Regions from separate parts of the Virgibacillus sp. DJP39 genome, predicted to be linked through region 2. Evidence: a T-box and tRNA genes for the amino acid it is inferred to sense, from the RefSeq annotation. Region 2 holds a T-box; the other holds one or more tRNA genes.
The links. The T-box of region 2 lies ahead of ileS (isoleucine--tRNA ligase). A T-box ahead of a tRNA ligase gene usually reads a tRNA of that ligase, here a tRNA-Ile.

Region 1 (3,496 bases), on a different contig from region 2:
TTCCAGTTTTTGTTATGCTTTCTTTCCTGTAATATACGTTTAAAGTGATATGCTCCTTCTGCATTTCTCTTACTTAGAAAGAAACTACAAATAACTGCACCAATAAACATAAAGAAAGAAATTGTGAAAATAGTTTTGTAGCCAAAATTGGCTTCCATGTTTGCAATGATAATACCCGCAATTAATGGACCAATCATCCCTCCGAATGATTGTAGAACACCTAAAAATCCATTAAAAACATCACGCGTATTTGGTTCTGTTATTTCAAATGTAAGTACGTTAAAGGCAAGCCAGTAAAATCCAAACCCTATTCCTAATAGTCCGCCAAGATAAAAATGAAAGGACGCTGCAGAATCACCGATGAACAAAACACTCAAAAAAAATAGAGATAAAAAAATTACCCCTAGTCGTAACAGAAATACTCGATCAATTTTTTTTGCCATTTTGCCAGCAAGTATAAATGTAAGAGGTTGAAGCGTGTAAATGCCCAAATTGTAAAGAGCAATTGTGACGTAATCACCAGATTGTTTCCACAAATATATATTAACAAACGTATTGGATAAAAATAATCCTAAGGAATATAGACCACCTATAACTAACAAAAATACTAAATCGGTATTCTCTTTTATATAGTTAATTACTTTTTCTTTGTATGTTTGCATAGTGAATTTCTCCTCGCAAGTTCCTACATAGTTTGAGCAAATGGCAATGAGATATGCAAACTGTTTCCACTAAATTAAAAAAGACACAGGATATATTTCCTGTGTCTTAAAACAATAAAGAATTATTTAGCTTCGTTATAGTTTTTTGAAACTTCATCCCAGTTTACTACGTTCCAGAATGCTGAAGCATACTCTGGACGTTTGTTTTGATATTTAAGATAGTAAGCATGCTCCCAAACATCTAGTCCTAAAATTGGAGTCTTGCCTTCAGTTAATGGGTTATCCTGATTTGGAGTACTAGTTACTTCAAGTTCACCATTATTTACTACTAACCAAGCCCAACCTGATCCAAAACGAGTTTTAGCCGCTCCTTCAAATTCTTCTTTAAACTTATCAAAGCTGCCAAATTTATTGTTAATCTTATCAGCTAGTTCACCTGAAGGTTCACCGCCACCATTTGGTGAGAGAACTTTCCAAAACAAGCTATGGTTTGCATGACCGCCACCATTGTTGCGGACAGCTGTACGAATGTTTTCTGGTACAGAATTAAGATCTGCAACTAGATCTTCAATGGATTTGTCCTGAAGATCAGCGTGTCCTTCAAGCGCACCATTTAATTTTGTTACGTAAGTATTATGATGCTTCGTATGATGGATGTTCATTGTTTCTTTATCAATAGTTGGTTCTAAAGCATCGTATGCATAAGGTAATTCTGGTAATTCAAATTTAGCCATTATACTTCCTCCTTCAAAATATTGTAATAAAAGGATTGAAAATTCAACCTTTTAAAGCAAGATTATCAGAGCTTTGAGTGACTTGCAACTTATATGCATAAACATATAGTTCACAATTCAAAGCACCCTATTAATACTATTACACGAATAGCTAATTTTAAAACATACCAAAAGCATCAGGAATGCAAAACATTTGGCTTAGTCTAAGCTTTGTAGTTTACTTAGCATCAAAAAAATCAAGTTAAAAAGGATATCCTTTTTAACTTGATTAAGATAAGATGGCTCAGGACGGAATCGAACCGCCGACACAAGGATTTTCAGTCCTTTGCTCTACCGACTGAGCTACTGAGCCATATTTAACTATTTACTGCTTTATGTTCATTTAACTAAATGATTAACAAAGTTTTAAAATATGTATGGAGGAGGAAGAGGGATTCGAACCCCCGCGGGCTTTGACACCCCTGTCGGTTTTCAAGACCGATCCCTTCAGCCAGACTTGGGTATTCCTCCGTACTATTTGAAAAAATAAATGGTGGACCCTGCAGGACTCGAACCTGCGACCGATCGGTTATGAGCCGATAGCTCTAACCAGCTGAGCTAAGGGTCCTACTATTTATGGGGCGACCGGTGGGGCTCGAACCCACGCATGCCGGAACCACAATCCGGTGCGTTAACCACTTCGCCACGATCGCCATAAAGTAATATCTGTTCAAATATATAATTGGTAGCGGCGGAGGGGATCGAACCCCCGACCTCACGGGTATGAACCGTACGCTCTCGCCAGCTGAGCTACACCGCCATATGGCTCCACAGGTAGGACTCGAACCTACGACCGATCGGTTAACAGCCGATAGCTCTACCACTGAGCTACTGTGGAATAATCTGATAAAGTGGATCATAGTGGTACAATCTTGTTTGGGCCTGCTTGTCACACAAACCGTTCCTCGCATGACCTCATAAAACATAGTGCATTCGGTCAAGCTACTGTAAATAATCTAAGTAGAAGTTTCAATTTCTGTTGTAAGGAATTAACAAGCGACGAAATATAATTTATCATGTACTGGACAATCTGTCAACATATTTCGTATAATTTTTTAAAAGTATTTTTGCTGTTACGTTTTTAACAACATTAATAACTATAGCACGCTCACCTCTATTTTTCAATTTAAATCTTCATTTTATATAAAAAAATTAGTTACCTCTCTCAAGGTAACTAATTCTTGTACATTTTATTCCCCTAGAACATCTTCTGCTATGTTAACAGAATGATCTCCTATACGTTCTAAATTACTAATTATATCGACAAATACAATACCAGCCGAACCACTACAATGTCCCTCATTCATCCTGATAATATGTTTTTTACGATAATTTCGTTCCATCTTATCAATTTGATCCTCTTTTTGAACAACTGCCAATGCTTCTTCACGATCCATGTTATCAAGTGCTTTAACTGCTTGCTTAACAGTAAGAATCGTCAAATCAAACATGTCGTTTAAGTCCTCTTGTGCTTGTTCTGTTAAATTTACTTTATTTGACATTTTATAATCAATTAATTCAACAATGTTTTCGAAGTGATCGCCAATTCTTTCTATATCACGAACGGAATCCATCAATGCAGTATGTTTTGCACTTTCTAATTCTGATAGGGATCCTGCTGATATTTCCACTAAATAATCCGTTATTTTGCGATCCAGGCTATTTAATGCACCTTCAATCTGCAAAGCGGTTTCTGAGTTTTTTTGCTTTTGTGTCAGCAAATATTCATATGTTTCTTCAAGTCCTTGAGCAGCATACTCACCCATACGTATTACTTCTGCCTTCGCTTGGTCTAACGCCAACGTTGAAGACTGTTGAATAAAAATAGGATCTAAATGTTTTGGCTTGTATTCAATAGTTACATCCTCACCAGGTATAATTTTCGTAACTAACCAGGCTAATGCTCCAATGAAAGGAAATTGGATAAGCGTATTGACAATGTTGAAACTACCATGAGCATAAGCTAATGTCATTTTCGGATCCAAATTTAATTGGTCCTGTAGAAAAACTACATATTGTGTAAATAGCCCTATAAATATCAAGAAAATAGTTGTACCAATT
Region 2 (3,496 bases):
ACAGGCAAATGATTTAATATCATTTAAAGGCAAAGGCCGCAGTAAGGTTGAAGGGATTAATGGAAAGACTAAGAAGGAAAAGCTTAAAATAACAACTTCGAAGTTAAAATAGTTTGAAAAACATGCAGGATTTCCATAGGAAACGTCGAATTAAGTCGTAATAGGAAAAATTTTAATTAATTGATATATTGTTTTCTAAATAAAGTAAGGAGGTGGCCCAAGTGCCATTAACACCACTAGATATCCATAACAAAGAATTCACAAAAGGCTTTCGGGGTTATGATGAAGATGAAGTTAACGAATTTTTAGACCAAGTAATTAAAGACTATGAAATGGTGATTCGGGAAAGAAAAGAACTGAAAGAAAAAATGGAACAACTAAATGAAAAACTAGGTCATTTTACTAATATTGAAACCACCTTAAATAAGTCAATTTTAATTGCTCAGGAAACTGCAGAGGAAGTTCGTGGTAACGCAACGAAAGAATCAAAGTTGATAATTAAAGAAGCAGAGAAAAACGCAGATCGTATTATTAACGAAGCACTTAACAAATCGCGCAGAATTTCCATGGATGTAGAAGAACTTAAAAAACAGGGTAAGGTATTCCGTACTAGACTAAGAATGCTTATTGAAGCACAGTTAGAAATGATTGGAACAGATGATTGGGATCACTTATTTGACGAAGAAATTGGCGAAGAACTTGAATTAGCAGAAAATAGATCTTAATTGTTGACGATTAAAGCAATATTAATCTATAATAAAATAAACTTAATTAATAAGTGAATAGTAACATACAAGGACGGAGACAGTATAATTGTTATACTCTGTTTAAAGCGAGCTGGGATACGGTGTAAGCCTGGTACAGAAAACATTTAGAACATCACTCCTGAGTATCCGATCGAATCTGTCAGAGGAGAATTGGACGTGTCGTTCACGTTACGAACTTCGAGTGAATTTAAGTTTTAATTAAGAATTTAAATTTATAAGGGTGGTACCGCGAGTCTTCTCGTCCCTTTTGGGATGTAGAGGGCTTTTTTTAATATTTTTAGAAAACTTGGCTTATCGCAAGCCTTTTGGCGAAAGCTTAGTGCAGCACTTATGCAGAAAGAAAGTTTATTGCTAAAAATAATTGCTACATAAAACTATTTCTTGATTACAATAACTATTTCTTGATTACAATAAATAAATGATCAAGGCTTATAGCAAGTTAACACTAGGAGGAACAATAATGGATTATAAAGACACATTACTAATGCCAAAGACAGAGTTTCCAATGCGAGGTAATTTACCAAACAAGGAACCTGTACGTCAACAGAAATGGGAAGAAGAAAATATATATGAAAAAGGGCAGGAACGTACAAAGGGCCGACCTTTATTTGTCTTACATGACGGACCACCATATGCAAATGGTGATTTGCATATTGGGCACGCATTAAATAAAATACTTAAGGATTTCATCACTCGTTACAAATCAATGACTGGTTTCAGTGCTCCATATGTGCCTGGTTGGGACACACATGGACTGCCGATTGAAACAGCTTTGACAAAGAAGAAAAAGATAAATCGAAAAGAACTTAGTATTGCTGAATTCAGAAAAATGTGTGCTGAGTATGCAATGGGTCAGATAGATAATCAACGTACACAGTTTAAACAACTTGGAGTCAGAGGAGATTGGGATAACCCATATATCACATTAAACAAGAACTATGAAGCAGCACAAATTAAGGTCTTTGGTGAGATGGCTAATAAAGGGTATATCTATAAAGGATTAAAACCAGTTTATTGGTCACCATCATCTGAATCAGCCCTTGCTGAGGCAGAAATTGAATACCATGATAAGCGTTCACCATCTATTTATGTTGGTTTTGAAGTAACGGATGGAAAAGGTCTACTCGATGGTGGAGAAAAGGTTATCATCTGGACTACTACACCATGGACTATTCCAGCAAATCTTGGGATTAGTTTACACCCAAAATTCGATTATGTTGTTGTAAAGGTAGAGAATGAAAAATTTGTTGTGGCACAGGATCTGCTTGAGACAGTGTCTAATGAATTGGATTGGGAAAATCCAGAAGTTATTAAAACATTTAAAGGCCAAGAGGCTGATAAAATCGTTACGAAGCATCCTTTTTATGACAGAGACTCTATTGTCATGTTAGGTGATCATGTGACAACAGATGCAGGTACAGGATGTGTTCATACTGCTCCTGGTCATGGTGAAGATGATTTTTATGTTTCAAAAGGATATGGACTAGAAGCATTATGTCCTGTTGATGACAAAGGTATTTTTACGAGTGAGGCTCCCGGATTTGAAGGATTATTTTATGATGAGGCAAACAAACAAATCACAGAAAAGCTTGAAGAGGTTGGGGCTTTATTAAAACTAACATTCATCACTCATTCTTACCCACATGACTGGCGTACGAAAAAACCAACAATTTTCCGTGCAACATCACAGTGGTTTGCGTCAATCAAGGACTTCCGCCAAGATATTTTAGAAGAAATTAAACGAGTTAATTGGTATCCAAGCTGGGGTGAAACACGATTATTTAATATGGTTCGAGACCGTGAAGATTGGTGTATTTCACGCCAACGAGCATGGGGAGTACCAATTCCTGTTTTTTACGCTGAAGACCAAACACCGATTATTACAGAGGAAACGATTGCACATATTTCTAAGTTGTTTGCTGAACACGGTTCGAACGTTTGGTTCGAGCGCGAGGCTAAGGATTTGCTACCAGAAGGATTTACATCTGATCATAGCCCAAACGGGAAATTTACAAAAGAAACAGACATCATGGATGTATGGTTTGATTCAGGTTCTTCCCATGAAGGAGTATTAGTTGGTCGAGATGACCATAGACGTCCTGCAGATATTTATTTGGAAGGAAGTGACCAGTATCGCGGGTGGTTTAACTCTTCCTTATCAACGTCTGTTGCGGTTACAGGGAAAGCACCATATGAGAATATTGTCTCTCATGGATTTGTTCTAGATGGCAATGGCCGGAAAATGAGTAAATCATTAGGCAACATTATGAGTCCATCAAAAGTTCAAAAACAATTGGGATCCGATATCCTTCGTTTATGGGTATCATCAGTGGACTATCAAGCAGATGTTCGTATTTCACAGGATATTTTAAAGCATGTGTCAGAGGCGTATCGAAAAATTAGAAATACATTCCGCTTTATGCTGGCAAACTTAGCTGATTTTAATCCTGAAACTGACCGTGTAAATGTAAGTGACTTGCAGGAAGTTGACCAATATATGCTACATCGTCTGCAGCAGATAAACAAAAATGTGAGATCAGGCTATGATAAATTTGAGTTTTCAACAATTTATCATCAGGTTCACAACTTTTGCGCAGTAGATCTTAGCTCATTCTATTTAGACTTTGCAAAAGATATTCTGTATATTGAAGCAGCGGATAACGCGCAACGCAGAAGTATTCAAACAGTTTACTATGATATCTTAACAACACTTGTTCAACTGTTAACGC

Region 1: it encodes a tRNA-Ile, which carries the amino acid that the T-box ahead of ileS (isoleucine--tRNA ligase) is inferred to sense. The anticodon was not compared.

The regions. Positions count from the first base shown of each region.
Region 1 is NZ_JBMERP010000032.1:7,879-11,374, forward strand. It holds gene ACOI1D_RS11725 (MFS transporter) at 1-662, opposite strand, end outside; gene sodA (superoxide dismutase SodA) at 785-1,396, opposite strand; tRNA gene ACOI1D_RS11735 (tRNA-Phe) at 1,676-1,748, opposite strand; tRNA gene ACOI1D_RS11740 (tRNA-Ser) at 1,814-1,906, opposite strand; tRNA gene ACOI1D_RS11745 (tRNA-Ile) at 1,927-2,003, opposite strand; tRNA gene ACOI1D_RS11750 (tRNA-His) at 2,013-2,088, opposite strand; tRNA gene ACOI1D_RS11755 (tRNA-Met) at 2,119-2,195, opposite strand; tRNA gene ACOI1D_RS11760 (tRNA-Asn) at 2,199-2,273, opposite strand; gene ACOI1D_RS11765 (Na/Pi cotransporter family protein) at 2,626-3,496, opposite strand, start outside.
Region 2 is NZ_JBMERP010000002.1:29,306-32,801, forward strand. It holds gene ACOI1D_RS01100 (RNA-binding protein) at 1-112, shown strand, start outside; gene ACOI1D_RS01105 (DivIVA domain-containing protein) at 222-725, shown strand; T-box leader at 787-1,016, shown strand; gene ileS (isoleucine--tRNA ligase) at 1,228-3,496, shown strand, end outside.